Regions from separate parts of the Pseudomonas sp. SDO52101_S400 genome, predicted to be linked through region 2. Evidence: predicted binding sites of a transcription regulator. Region 2 holds the regulator's gene; each other region holds the start of a gene.
What was found. The regulator FliA, encoded in region 2, starts transcription of late flagellar genes. The targets are predictions, from matches to a motif close to CTAAAGTTTNNNNNNNNNNNGCCGNTAA.
Positions count from the first base shown of each region.

Region 1: a site for FliA is predicted at 1,917-1,944, ahead of ACW9HX_RS26680 (methyl-accepting chemotaxis protein). Genes of this name have one in related genera too.
Region 3: a site for FliA is predicted at 2,150-2,177, ahead of ACW9HX_RS21565 (methyl-accepting chemotaxis protein). Genes of this name have one in related genera too.
Region 4: a site for FliA is predicted at 1,478-1,505, ahead of flgM (flagellar biosynthesis anti-sigma factor FlgM). Genes of this name have one in related genera too.

Region 1 is NZ_JBSVWF010000079.1:3,721-7,325, forward strand. Features, by position in the region: gene ACW9HX_RS26665 (TonB-dependent siderophore receptor) at 1-147, opposite strand, end outside; gene ACW9HX_RS26670 (FecR domain-containing protein) at 235-1,248, opposite strand; gene ACW9HX_RS26675 (sigma-70 family RNA polymerase sigma factor) at 1,248-1,748, opposite strand; gene ACW9HX_RS26680 (methyl-accepting chemotaxis protein) at 2,060-3,605, shown strand, end outside.
Region 2 is NZ_JBSVWF010000090.1:5,279-8,883, reverse strand. Features, by position in the region: gene ACW9HX_RS27540 (chemotaxis protein CheA) at 1-467, opposite strand, end outside; gene ACW9HX_RS27535 (protein phosphatase CheZ) at 507-1,295, opposite strand; gene ACW9HX_RS27530 (chemotaxis response regulator CheY) at 1,313-1,684, opposite strand; gene fliA (RNA polymerase sigma factor FliA) at 1,852-2,592, opposite strand; gene fleN (flagellar synthesis regulator FleN) at 2,589-3,419, opposite strand; gene flhF (flagellar biosynthesis protein FlhF) at 3,533-3,605, opposite strand, start outside.
Region 3 is NZ_JBSVWF010000047.1:40,183-43,787, forward strand. Features, by position in the region: gene ACW9HX_RS21560 (hypothetical protein) at 1-301, opposite strand, end outside; gene ACW9HX_RS21565 (methyl-accepting chemotaxis protein) at 414-2,036, opposite strand; gene ACW9HX_RS21570 (transporter) at 2,313-3,335, shown strand; gene ACW9HX_RS21575 (inorganic phosphate transporter) at 3,575-3,605, shown strand, end outside.
Region 4 is NZ_JBSVWF010000059.1:16,751-20,355, reverse strand. Features, by position in the region: gene ACW9HX_RS24070 (chemotaxis protein CheV) at 1-502, opposite strand, end outside; gene flgA (flagellar basal body P-ring formation chaperone FlgA) at 585-1,346, shown strand; gene flgM (flagellar biosynthesis anti-sigma factor FlgM) at 1,541-1,867, shown strand; gene ACW9HX_RS24055 (flagella synthesis protein FlgN) at 1,916-2,383, shown strand; gene ACW9HX_RS24050 (flagellar brake protein) at 2,479-3,225, shown strand; gene ACW9HX_RS24045 (MFS transporter) at 3,301-3,605, opposite strand, start outside.

The DNA of each region.
Region 1 (3,605 bases), on a different contig from region 2:
CTCACTGGCGCTGGCTGCGACACTCAGGTTCGGCAGCAGGCCGACGCCCAGTGCCGTGGAGAGCAACGCGGCCCGAACGGCGTGGTGCAGAAGGCCCGATTCGGCAGTGAAATTCAGAGGGTTCTTACAGGTAACGCGCGCAGTCATTGTAGGTTTCCGTGGGAAGTCGCGAAGGCTGATTTGAAGTGCTTACTGACTAAGCCGGCCTTGCCGCGAAAACCCGCCAAAAAAATTTCAGACTGCTCGTTCCAGCGTTACCCACCAGCGTGTGCGGTAGCGCAATTGCACCGGCAGGGTCTGCGGCAGGATCGCCAGCAATTTGTCGGTGTCATCGAGACGGAATACGCCGGACAAACGCAGATCCGCCACTTGTGGAGCGCAGCTCAGGAAGCCCTGACGATAGCGGCCAACCTCATTGAGGAAATCGCCCAGGCGCATGTTGCGCGTCACGATGAGCCCGTCGATCCAGGCGCCGGCATCCATGTCCAGCGGTGGAGCGGGACGCACCTGATATTGGTCGATCAAGTAGCTCTGACCGGCGAGCACCTCGGTGGAAGTTCCATCGCTCGCCCGTGGCGAATGAATCGCGACCCGGCCACTGGTGACGCTCAGGCGCGTGCAATCGCCTTCCTGACGCAGGATGAACCGTGCGTCGAACGGCTCGTAGGTGCCATCGCGACTTTGCACCCGCAGTGGTCGATCAATCGACGAGCCTTCATCGGCGCCGCCACAGGTTACGATGATTTCGCCCCGGGTCAGTTTGATCAGCCGCTGTTGCGCTGTGTAATCAAGGTCCACGGCGCTGGCCGTGTTCAATTCGATCCGCGTGCCGTCGGGCAACTGGAATCCGCGGCGCTCCCCGGTAGCGGTGGCGTAATCGGCGCTCCACTGCTGCCAGGCAGACGTGTCTTTGGCCATCCACGCGGCGGAGCCCATCAACAATGCGCCGGACAGCAGCTTCAACGCCTGACGGCGACCCAGGCCCTGCGCACTGTTCTCCAGCGTATTGAACGCCACTTGCGCACCCGGCACGGCGCGCAGATTTTGGGTCAATTCACTTTGCAATGATTGAACCCGTTGCCAGGCCAGTTCGTGATCGTGGTGTTCCGCGCGCCACTGTTCGCACTGACGGTTCAGGCGCGGGTTGCCGTGGTTATTACGCAGGCGCAGCAGCCAGTGGATCGCTTGTTTGACCACTTTCTGCTGTGGCTCGGCGCGTCGGGCGAGTGACACGTTATCCACCGGCATCAGCTTTCGTACCGCAACACGTAGCAGTGATACAGCGCATCGGCGACGTAGCGCTCCACCGAGCGCAAGGACAGGCCCATCTGCTCGGCGATCTGCTTGTGCGTCAAACCTTCGCACTGAGCCAGCAGAAACGCCTGACGAACTTTGGGCTTCAGTCCTTCAAGCATGCGGGCAACGCTTTCCAGCAGCTCGATCACCAGTGCGCGAGCTTCGGCGCTGGGTGTCTCGGCTTCGGGCAAGTGCGCGATGCTTTCCAGATACGCACGTTCGATTTCTTCGCGTCGCCATTGGTCTATGACCAGGCCGCGAGCGATGGTGCGCAAAAACGCGCGGGGCGCCTTGAGTTCGAGACGTTCGGTGCGCTGCAGCAGGCGCACGAAGGTGTCCTGGGCCAGATCTGCCGCATCGGCGGCATTGCCCAGCCGCGCGCGCAACCAGCCGTTGAGCCAGCCGTGATGACGACTGTAAAGCGCCTGTACTGCAAACTCAGGTGATGACATGAACGCGACAGCCCGAACGTCACAAATGATAATTAGTCGCATTGTCATCAAGGGTTACAGAATTTGCAACCGGCGCTGCAAAACAGTCAGCAAAAAATGAGAGGCGAACGCTCTGACACGCCGTTCGGCGGGAATCTGGCAGAAATGCCGTCCATTTCCTACAAAGCGCTAAGTTTTCTCCGAAACGTGCCGACAGACTGGTGAGACATGCGTGCACCAAAGTAGAGCAGCCGTTAGAACGTTGCCTGCGCTGTACATGGAATGTTGCATCCGGAACGCATCCCCACTTTTGGCATAAGAAGTCCCATGAAATGAATCTCAAGTTCAGCCATAAAATCCTGTTGGCCGCCTCGGGCGTTGTGGTCCTGGCGTTCGCGCTGTTCACTTTGTACAACGACTATCTGCAGCGAAACACCATTCGCCAGAACCTCCAGTCCTCCGTTCAGCAGGCCGGCGACCTGACCGCCAGCAGTGTGCAGAACTGGATGAGCGGGAGGATCCTGGTGCTGGAAAACCTCGCGCAGAACGTCGCTCATCAGGGCAAGAACGCCGATTTCCCGGGACTGGTCGATCAACCGGCCTTTACCTCGAACTTCCAGTTCACCTATGTCGGCCAGGCCAACGGTGTGTTCACCCAGCGCCCTGACGCGAAGATGCCGGATGGTTACGATCCGCGTCAGCGCCCTTGGTACAAGCAGGCTGTGGCCGCTGATCAGACCATGCTGACCCCGCCATACATGGCCGCCGTCGGCGGTCTGGTGGTGACTATCGCCATGCCGGTGAAAAAGAACGGTGAGCTGCTCGGTGTAGTGGGCGGTGACCTGAGCCTGGAAACCCTGGTGAAGATCATCAACTCGGTGGACTTCGGCGGCCTGGGCCACGCATTCCTGGTCAGCGGCGACGGTCAGGTGATCGTCAGCCCGGACAAAGACCAGGTGATGAAGAACCTCAAAGACATCTACCCGAACACCGATGTGCGCATTCAGAAGGGCAACCAGAACGTGGTGCTCAACGGCCAGGAGCGCATCCTGTCGTTCACTCCGGTCACCGGTCTGCCGAATGCCGAGTGGTACATCGGTCTGTCGATCGATCGCGACAAGGCCTACGCCGCACTCAGCCAGTTCCGTACTTCGGCACTGATCGCGATGTTCGTCGCAGTGGGCGCGATTGCAGTCTTCCTGAGCCTGCTGATCACCGTGCTGATGCGTCCGCTGATCACTATGGGCCGCGCGATGCAGGACATCGCCCAGGGCGAAGGTGACCTGACCCGTCGTCTGGTGGTGGAAAGCAAGGACGAGTTCGGCGAGCTGGGCAGTTCCTTCAACCAGTTCGTGGAGCGGATTCACGCGTCCATTTCCGAAGTGTCTTCCGCGACCCGTCACGTACACGACCTGTCGCAACGGGTGATGGCATCGTCCAACGCCTCGATCATCGGTTCCGACGAGCAAAGCGCACGCACCAACAGCGTGGCGGCTGCGATCAACCAGTTGGGTGCTGCCACCCAGGAAATCGCCCGCAACGCGGCCGATGCTTCGCAACACGCCAGCGGCGCGAGCGAGCAGGCCGATGACGGTCGTCAGGTGGTTGAGCAGACGATTCAGGCCATGACCGAGCTGTCGCAGAAGATCAGCCTGTCGTGCACCCAGATCGAAACCCTGAATGCGAGCACCGACAACATCGGCCACATTCTCGATGTGATCAAAGGCATCTCCCAGCAGACCAACCTGCTGGCGCTCAACGCGGCCATCGAAGCGGCCCGTGCCGGTGAAGCCGGACGCGGTTTTGCGGTGGTGGCGGACGAGGTGCGCAACCTCGCTCACCGCACCCAGGAATCGGCGGAAGAGATCCACAAGATGA
Region 2 (3,605 bases):
ATATCGCCCGAATCGCCTTCGACGACCAGTTCTTCGATCATCTCGGCAACAGGGGAAGCCGGGGCTTCATCCGCCGATTGCGGCTCAGCCAGGCGCGCCAGGGCGGCCAGCAGTTCCGGGGTGGCGGCGGTGATCGGGCTACGATCGCGGACTTCGCTGAACATGCTGTTCACCGCGTCCAGCGCTTCAAGCACCACGTCCATCAGTTCTGCATCTACGCGACGCTCACCCTTGCGCAAGATGTCGAACACGTTTTCGGCGATGTGACAGCACTCCACCAGCTCATTGAGCTGAAGGAAGCCGGCGCCCCCTTTTACAGTGTGGAAACCGCGAAAAATTGCGTTGAGCAGATCTGCGTCATCCGGGCGGCTTTCCAGCTCGACCAGTTGTTCGGACAGTTGCTCAAGAATCTCGCCGGCCTCAACCAGGAAATCCTGAAGGATCTCTTCATCGGCGCCGAAGCTCATTAATGGGGTGCTCCTACAGGTCTAAAAACCCAAAAAAACTCAAAATCCAAGGCTGGATAGCAAATCGTCCACATCGTCCTGACCGGACACAACGTCTTCTCGTTTATCGGCATGAATCTGCGGACCTTCACCCTGCGAGAGATGTTTTTGTGGATCTTTTTCAGCGAGCATTGCTGCACGGTCATGTTCGATGCCCGCAAAGCGGTCAACCTGACTGGCCATGAGCACGAGCTTGAGCAGGTTGCTTTCGACTTCGGTGACCAATTGGGTCACGCGCTTGATCACCTGGCCGGTGAGGTCCTGGTAATCCTGGGCGAGCAGAATGTCGTTCAGATTGCTCGACACCGCGCGGTTGTCCGCGCTGCTGCGTGCCAGAAAACCGTCTACCCGACGCGCCAGTTCGCGGAACTCTTCAGCCCCGACTTCACGGCGCATGAAGCGTCCCCAGTCGGCACTCAAGGCCTGGGCTTCGTCAGCCAGACCATTGACCACCGGCGTGGCGCTTTCCACCAGGTCCATGGTGCGGTTGGCCGCCGCTTCAGTCAGCTTGACCACATAGCCCAGACGCTCGGTCGCATCAGTGATCTGCGACACTTCCTCGGCCTGCGGCATATGCGGGTCGATCTGGAAGTTGACGATTGCACTGTGCAGTTCGCGCGTGAGCTTGCCCACTTCCTGGTACAGGCCACGGTCACGGGTCTGATTGAGCTCATGGATCAGTTGCACAGCGTCGCCGAACCTGCCTTTTTCAAGGCTTTCGACCAGTTCGACCGCGTGTTTTTTCAGAGTCGACTCGAAGTCGCCCTGTGAAGATTCGTTATGCTCCATAGCTCCCCCGCGCGTCATCAGCCGATGCGTTCGAAAATCTTCTCGATTTTTTCTTTCAGCGCCTGAGCCGTGAAAGGTTTGACCACGTAGCCGTTAACGCCGGCCTGGGCCGCTTCGATGATCTGCTCGCGCTTGGCTTCAGCGGTCACCATCAGCACTGGCAAGTGCTTGAGTTTTTCATCGGCGCGCACGTGACGCAGCAGGTCGATACCGGTCATGCCAGGCATGTTCCAGTCGGTCACCAGAAAGTCGATGCTGCCGCTGTTGAGCACCGGAATGGCGGTGGTGCCATCGTCAGCTTCAACGGTGTTGGTGAACCCAAGGTCACGCAACAGGTTCTTGATGATCCGCCGCATCGTTGAGAAGTCATCAACGATGAGGATTTTCATGTCTTTGTTCAATTCGACCTCCAAGCAGTCTTAAACGCGCCCAGCACCTGGACGCGCCATTTCAATCAATCCGGCGTAGCACTCGATGACTGTCTGGAGCACAACAGAGCAAGACCGGTGCCGTTCACCACCGCACCAGCCTCGTTCGCAGCGTCCCCACACTGCCTTCAGCGCGCTCGCCACTCCCCCAAACGCCCCCGCAAGCGGGCCGCGCACTGGCTGTGTAACTGGCTGACCCGCGATTCACTGACGCCAAGGACTTCACCGATTTCCTTGAGGTTCAGCTCTTCGTCGTAGTACAGCGCCAACACCAGTCGCTCACGCTCCGGCAAATTGGCAATCGCGTCCGCCAACGCAGCCTGGAAGCGCTCATCTTCCAGATCGCGCGACGGCTCAAGATGAGCACTGGCGCCATCCTCGTGCAGCCCTTCGTGTTCGCCGTCCTGCAGCAGGTCGTCGAAACTGAACAGTCGGCTGCCCAGGGTGTCGTTCAAAATCCCGTAGTAATCGTCGAGACTCAATTGGAGTTCGGCCGCAACCTCGTGATCTTTAGCGTCACGGCCGGTTTTAGCTTCAATCGAGCGAATCGCGTCGCTGACCATACGGGTGTTGCGGTGAACCGAGCGCGGTGCCCAGTCCCCCTTGCGTACTTCATCGAGCATGGCGCCGCGGATCCGGATGCCCGCGTACGTTTCGAAACTGGCGCCTTTGCTGGCGTCGTATTTGGTCGAGACTTCCAACAGGCCGATCATCCCGGCCTGAATCAGATCTTCGACCTGCACACTGGCCGGCAATCGCGCCAGCAAGTGATAGGCGATGCGTTTGACCAGTGGCGCGTAACGCTCGATCAGCTCGTACTGCGCGTCACGTGCCGACTTCTTGTAGAAATTCATACCGCTGGCGGTCATAGCACAGGTCCTGCCGTTTGCTGCACGAGGCGCTCGACGAAAAATTCGAGGTGACCACGCGGGTTGGCGGGCAGCGGCCAGGTGTCGACCTTCTGCGCGATCGCCTTGAACGCCAGCGCGCACTTGGAACGCGGGAAGGCTTCATAGACCGCACGCTGCTTCTGCACCGCCTTGCGCACGCTTTCGTCGTAGGGCACCGCACCGACGTATTGTAGGGCGACGTCGAGGAAGCGATCCGTGACCTTGGTCAACTTGGCGAACAGATTGCGACCTTCCTGCGGGCTCTGGGCCATGTTGGCCAGGACGCGGAAGCGGTTCATGCCGTAATCGCGGTTGAGCAGTTTGATCAGCGCGTAGGCGTCGGTGATCGAGGTCGGCTCGTCGCAGACCACCAGCAACACTTCTTGCGCAGCGCGAACGAAACTGACTACCGAGTCACCAATACCCGCAGCGGTGTCGATCACCAGCACATCGAGATTGTCGCCGATGTCGCTGAATGCCTGAATCAGACCGGCATGCTGGGCCGGGCTCAGGTGAACCATGCTCTGGGTGCCGGAAGCGGCCGGCACGATGCGGATCCCGCCGGGACCTTGCAACAGCACGTCGCGCAGTTCGCAGCGGCCCTCGATCACATCGGCCAGGGTGCGTTTGGGAGTGAGGCCCAGCAGAACGTCGACGTTCGCCAGACCCAGGTCGGCGTCCAGCAGCATGACCCGACGGCCAAGCTCTGCCAGCGCCAGGGACAAGTTCACTGACACGTTAGTCTTGCCGACGCCACCTTTGCCGCCGGTCACCGCGATCACCTGTACGGGATGCATGCTGCCCATGTTATTTCTTTACCTTGTCTTGCATAGACGGAGGCCACATTACTGGCTGCGCGTTCACAACCGGAACAATGCATGGCAGACCATCGATGTAGGTACAAAAACTGTTCATTACCTCAGCCAACCTGCTTGGTCGGACTGTGGTAGATATCAGCGAACATGTCAGCCATGGCTTCTTCGCTGGGTTCT
Region 3 (3,605 bases), on a different contig from region 2:
CATCCTGACTTTCCTGCTTGGCCTGGGCCGCTTGCAGCGCTTGCTGTTGTTCCTGCAATTGCTTTTGCAGCTCGGCGATCTGCTTGCGCAGTTCCTTCACGGTATCCGATTCATCACTGCTGGAACTGCTGTCCCCCGACGGTGCAGCACCGCCGCCCGCCGCCACTTTACTGGTGTCAGCTTTCACACTGGTGCTGGCCGCCGCAGTGGTCGACGTGTCGTCGCCCGTGTCGGCAATCGATGTTTTGCTGGTAGGGGTGGTGACGGTCTGATTGATCGAAACAGAGGTGATGCTGACCATGGGAAATCTCCAATGACGGTTATGAATAACCGGCCATCGGCGATGCACACATGAATTTGAGATCGACTGTGTACCGACTCGGTAACCGGGCCGGTACACAGTCGCTGGCGGGTCAGACGCTCAGGCGAGCGGTGACGTCGTTGAGTTGCCCGGACAGGCCGTGCAGGTTCTGGCTGGCGCTTTCGGTGCGCTGCACGTTGTCGAGGTTGGTGCTGGCGATCGAGGTGATCTCGGTCAGGTTGCGCGAGATGTCTTCGGCCACCGAAGTCTGCTCTTCGGCCGCCGTGGCGATCTGACGGTTCATGTCGCGGATCGCTTCCACTGCATGGGTGATGCGCTCGAGCATGGCGCCGGCCTGGGTCACTTGCTCGACGCTTTCGTCGCTGCGGGTCTGGCCGCTGTCGATGGCGTGGGCCGCATCCACCGCGCCGGTCTGCACGCTCTGGATGATCTGGTTGATCTCGATGATCGACTCCGCCGTACGCTGCGCCAGGTTGCGCACCTCATCGGCCACCACCGCGAAACCACGCCCGGCTTCACCGGCCCTGGCCGCTTCGATGGCCGCGTTGAGCGCCAGCAGGTTGGTCTGCTCGGCGATGCCGCGAATCACTTCCAGCACCTTGCCGATGCGACCACTGTCGGCTTCCAGACGACGGATCACCGTGGCGGTGTTGGCGATTTCACCGCGCATCTGGGTGATGCTGTGGATAGTGCTCTGCATGACCTTCTCGCCCTGTTGGGCGGACTGGTCGGCATCGTCGGCAGCACGCGCCGCGTCGGCCGCATGACGGGCGACTTCCTGGGCGGTGGCGGACATTTCGTTCATCGCCGTGGCCACCTGATCGGTGCGGTTGAACTGCTCGTTGGTGCCGCCGGCCATGACGGTGGCGATGGCGTTCAACTCGCCGCTGGCGCTGTCCAGGTCCTTGGCGCTGCGCTGCAGATGGTTGAAGGTTTCGGCGAGGAAATCGCGCAGGGTGTTGGCCGCGGCGGCCAGGTTGCCCAACTCGTCCTGACGGTCGCTGGACACACGCTCGACCAGACGGCCCTTGCTCAATTGGGTGACGTAGTCGATGAGTTTGCGGATCGGCTCGACCAGGTTGCGGTTAACCAGCCACAGGCTCAGCAAACCGATCAACAGACCGGACGCGAGCATCACCAGAATCCCCAGCAACACGGTGCGATCAGCGCTGGCACTGATCAGCGCCGACTGTTCGGTGCCCTGCTTGCGCAGTTCGGCCACCAGTTCGCTCATCTGGTCGCTGGCGGCGCGGTCGACGCCTTTGACGGCGACGTCGCCAGCGGTCGGGTCGGCACCGGCGGCCACGTAGGCATCACGACCTTTCTGGTACGCGCTGCCGAGCAGGCGGTGTTCTTCACGCAGACGTTCGATGCGGGTTTTCAGCGCAGGCTCGAGGCCTTTCTGATTGGCCAGTTCACCGAGGATGTTCTGTACATCGCGCTGGCGATCTTCGAACTGGCCCCAGTACTTGGCCAGGTCCGCCGGTTGTTTACCGCGCAGCAGGACGTTTTTCCACTCCTGCACCTGCACCTTGAATTGCAGGTTGGCTTCGTCGATCAGTTGCGACGTGTGCAAGGGGCCGGCGATCAACTGGCTGTAGTTCTGCACGCCGTTGGACAGGAAATGAAAGCAAGCCAGCGCGATCAACAGCATCGCCAACAGACTGCCGCTCAGCAGGGCGAGAATTTGCGCTCTCAGGGATTTTTGCAACATCGCAGGTACTCATGACAGGGATGAGGCACGTCCGGTAAGACGTGAATTGTGGCCGGACATCCGTGTCGGCGAACCTTGGCTCATGGCCGAAGGCGCGCAACCTAACTCATGCGTGATCGGCGTGCCAGAGGGCTTCTTGAGAAATATCCGACCGCCGGTAAGGCATTGATTCTGACGTCATTTACCTGTCACCAAAACGTCACACCGCATTGCAATGATGCGGCTCAGGTGAATCTGCAAATCCCGCGACAGACGCCCTCCTCCCAGCGAGACTTCATGAACCACAGCCTCGATATCAGCCATCGCGATCCAGACCTGTTCGGCCTGCTCTACGGTTTTCGTTTTCGTCCCGGAGAGCGTGGTCGCGAAGTCGACTCGGCGACTGCATTGCGCTGCCTGCAAGACGATAGCGACAGCGATGAGTTTCTCTGGCTGCACCTGAACCTGGCCCACGCCGCGTGCGAGCGCTGGATGAAAAGCCATCTGCAATTGCCCGAAGAGTTTTTCGAGGCGCTGCATGAAGGCTCGCGCTCGACCCGCATCGAACATGTGGACTCGGCACTGCTGGCGGTGGTCAACGACGTGGTGTTCAACCTCAGCAGCATGGTGTCGTCGGACGTGTCGACGCTGTGGGTCTGCGTGCGCAGCAAACTGATCGTCAGTGCGCGCCTGCAACCGCTGCACTCGGTGGACAAGCTGCGTTCGTCGGTGAAGGCCGGCGAGTGCTTTCGCTCGCCGTCGGAATTGCTCGTGCACCTGCTGCGCGACCAGGGTGAAGTGCTGACCCAGATCGTGCGCAAGACCAGCATGAGCGTCGATCAGGTCGAGGACGAGTTGCTGTCCTCGCGACTGTCGACCAACCGCGCCGAACTCGGCGCCAACCGTCGGGTGCTGGTGCGCCTGCAACGGCTGCTGGCGCTGGAGCCAGGCTCGCTGCTGCGCCTGCTCAACCGACCGCCGCCCTGGTTGCAGAAGGAGGACGTGAAGGAGCTGCGCAAGTCCACCGAGGAGTTTGCGCTGATCATCAACGACCTCACAGCCCTCGGCGAGCGGATCAAGCTGTTGCAGGAAGAGATCGCCGCCAACCTCAACGAGCAGAGCAACCGCACGCTGTTCACCCTGACCGTGGTCACGGTGCTGGCGCTGCCGATCAACATCATTGCCGGTTTCTTCGGCATGAACGTCGGCGGCGTGCCGCTGGCCACCGATCCGGAAGGGTTCTGGATTCTGGTGGCGCTGGTGGCCACGTTCACCGTAATCGCCGGACGCTGGGCGTTTCGCAAGCGCGGGGATTACTGAGCGCTGCCGAGCGCCGACACGCTCGTTCCCACGCTCGGCGTGGGAATGCATCAGGTGACGCTCTGCGTCACAGGGACGCGGAGCGTCCCGGGCGGCGTTCCCACGCAGAGCGTGGGAACGATCAGTCAGAAGACCAGCGGCGCGGCTAATCCGCCAAACACTGATCTGTCGCAGTCTCTCTGTAATATTTAGCAACGATCATGGGCAACACTCCTTCCCCCGCTCAGGATTGTCCTCCCATGGCTACTCCCTCCCTGACCGCCAGCCCGG
Region 4 (3,605 bases), on a different contig from region 2:
CCACGCCGACCGAAATCGCTTCCGGTGTCGGTGCGACTTCCGCCAGCACCTTTTCGACGTCGATGATTTCGACTAACTGATTGTCCACCCGAGTCACAGCAGTCAGGTAATGATCGCGACCGGTCCCCTTGGGTGGCGGATGGATCTCTTCCCAGTTCATGTTGACGATACGTTCCACCGAGCGCACCAGGAAACCCTGGGTCTTGGTGTTGTATTCCGTGATGATCACAAACGGACTGTTCTTGTCTTTCAACGCCCCGGAACCGGTTGCCATTGCCAGATCAAGGATCGGAATGGTCGCCCCCCGGATATTCGCCACCCCGCACACGACAGGACTGGACTTGGGCATCAGCGTCAGTTGCGGGCACTGCAGCACTTCCCGAACCTTGAACACGTTGATCCCGTAGAGCTGCTGGCCGTCGAGACGGAACAACAACAGCTCCAGGCGATTCTGCCCCACCAGTTGCGTGCGCTGGTTCACCGAATCCATTACACCAGCCATGCCCAGACTCCTACACCAACGCCAAGTGTTGTTGCGACGCACATTCATTGCTAAACGGCACGGCGCTTGCTTTTTAACTCTTATGAACACTCAAACGACATTTTTCCGACGCCTGACATCCCCCCTTCGCAGAGGACTTTGCGCGGTGTCTGCCGCTTGCCTGTTTTTCGCGGGCAGCCCTGCCATTGCTGATGCGGTTACCTTGCCTGACATGCTTATCGGCGTCACTCAGGGCTTTCTTGAATTCACCGTAGAAGACTATCTGGCTACCAGTCAAACGGAAGGGCGTTATGAAATCGAGGTCAAGCAGCTCGATCCGCGCATGCGCATGCCTATGTGCGACAAGGAATTGACAGCGTCGCTGGAGAGCCCGGCACGTCCTTTGGGGCGCGTAACGGTCAAGGTTCGCTGTGAAGGTGCCTCCCCCTGGACAGTATTCGTGCCCGCTCAAGTCCGCCTGTTTCGCCCGGTCGTGACCACCACTCGCCCGCTCAAGCGCGCCGGCATCATCGAGCCCCAGGACGTGACCCTGCGCGAGCATGATGTGAGCCTGATCAACCAGGGTTTCCTGACGTCGGTGGATGAGGCGATCGGGCAAAAATTGACCCGACCAACGGTCGCCGACCAAGTGATTACCCTCGTGCATCTGGAACAGGCGGAAGTCGTTCGCAAAGGCGACCAAGTGGTGATTACCGCCCGCAGTGGCACACTCTCCGTGCGCATGCCGGGCGAGGCTCTGTCCAACGGCGGCCTGAAAGAACAGATTCGAGTGAAAAACCTTAATTCCCAACGGGTTATAAAGGCGCAGGTCATGGCGCCGGGCCAGGTGGAAGTGGCAATGTGAGCAACGATTGGAGCAATGACAGGAAAGCCTCGTGAGTGATCGCGCAGAAAACTGGCGCCAGCGTGAGCTGTTCCCTAAACTGTGCCGCAGCAGGATCTGTGCGGCGCATGCAGGCTCATTGGTAAAAGAGCCTAAAGTTTTCCAGGGGATGGCCGAGAACATGGCAAGCGTCCAAATTCCCAGAGGTTTTTAACATGGTCATCGATTTCAGCCGTTTGAACAGCTCCTCGTCACTTACGGGCAGTACACGTACCAGCGCGCCCAAGGAAACCGCCGAGACCGGCACTTCCGCGCCGCTGAATACCCCGGCCGAACAGGCCAGTACCGCTAAAAGCGGGGAATCGGTACACCTCAGCAATGAGGCTCAACAGTTGCAGAAGGTCACTGACAAGCTGCGCGATCAGCCTGCCGTCGACAAAGCCCGCGTGGCCGAGTTGAAAGCAGCGATTGCCGATGGCAGCTATAAAGTCGACAGCAACCGTGTAGCCAGCAAACTGCTCAACTTCGAAGCCCAGCGCTAGGCCTCGGTCAGCGCCAGGCTTTTGGACGCTTAAAACCCAAGGCCAGCCATGCACGACACTACTTTATTGCAACTGATCACCGACGACTTTGCTCCAGCTCAACAATTGCTGGAGTTACTGCAATCCGAGTCCCTCGCCTTGCATGGTCGTGACATGCCGCTGCTGGAAGAAATCCTGGCGCGCAAACAGGCATTGATCATTCTGCTTGAGCAGCATGGCCGCAAGCGCAGCGAAATCCTCGCCAGCCTCAATCTGTCGCTCGACCGCCAGGGCCTGGAACAACTGGCCAGCCAGTCGAGCATCGGCGAGCAGTTGCTGACCCAGAGCGACGTTCTGACTGATCTGATCGCCCAGTGCCAGGCGACCAACGCCAAAAATGGCCAGTCGATCGTGATTCAGCAGGCCGCCACGGCCAATCAGCTGAAAATCCTCACCGGCGGCGAGCCACCCGCGCTCTATGATGCCAGTGGCACTTTCTCCAAACTGCAGAAACCGCGCGCGCTCAGTCAGGCGTGATTCTTTCTTCTATGCTTGCGCCCTATCAACGCGCGAAACATGCTGGCAAAATACTGGCCAGCCGTAGTCAAATTTTGTCTGGAGATTGATTTAACGTGTCCAACGTCCTCAGCGCGGATGATTCTCCGCAGCCACCAAAGGTGCTTACCACGCCTCTGGAAATCTCCAGCAACCTGCGCCAGCTGCAAGAGAGCCACGATCCGCTGATCATCACCTTCCACGAACGCAGCCAGCGCTTCCAGAGCTACCTGATCAAGGTTGACCGGGAAACCGCCACGATCGCCCTGGATGAAATGATCCCGCGCGATGGCGAACGCTTCCTGCTGGCCGGCGAGCCGTTCAAGGTCGAAGGCTTCCATGATGGCGTACGCATCGCCTGGGAATGCAACGGCACGCTGGATATCAAAGAGTCCGACGGTGACCGCTTTTACATTGGCGAGATGCCCACCGAAGTGGTTTACCACCAGCGCCGCAATGCCTTCCGCGCGGCCCTGAAGCTGACCGATCTGGTCAGCGTCGAACTCGGTGGTGAAAAGCTCAAGTCGCCCATCGGCGGCAAACTGCTGGATATTTCCGCCACCGGCTGCAAGCTGCGCTTTGAAGGCGATATTACCGATCGCCTGCAACTGGGCCAGGTCTACGATCGCCTGATCGCCCCGCCACTGTTCGGCAATCAGCCAGCTGCGGTCGAATTGCGCTACCTGCACTTCGAAGAAAAACTCAACATCACCTTCGCCGGCCTGCGTTTTCACAACATCAGCGGCCCGGCGGCGCGCAACGTCGAGCGTTTCGTCTATCAGTTGCAACGTGAAGCACGGCGTTTCGACAAAGACGATCTCTGATTCGTCCGCGCCATGAAAAACGGGCAGTCCCTTGCGGTGACTGCCCGTTTTTTTATGCCAGGTGCTTTTTCAGGATCAAGGCCTGGCGCCACTGATATCCGGCGCAGGATTGTCGTTGCCGGTCTCGGGCTCCACAGGTGATTCAGATTCAGTGACAGGCTCAGGCGCCGGTTCAGGCGCGACGTTATTCTGCATCTGCTCCTGCACCACTTGCTCATCGACCCGCGGATCGAGCGCCGCCACCAGCGGCGAACTGGACATGCTGTCCGGCATCGCCACGTGATGCAGCGGTGCGTCGTCGACCTGATGCAGATTGGTCACGGCTTTCGGCCGGATGCGCCACACCAGCACCAGCGCGAAAAAGGTGAAGAACGCATACA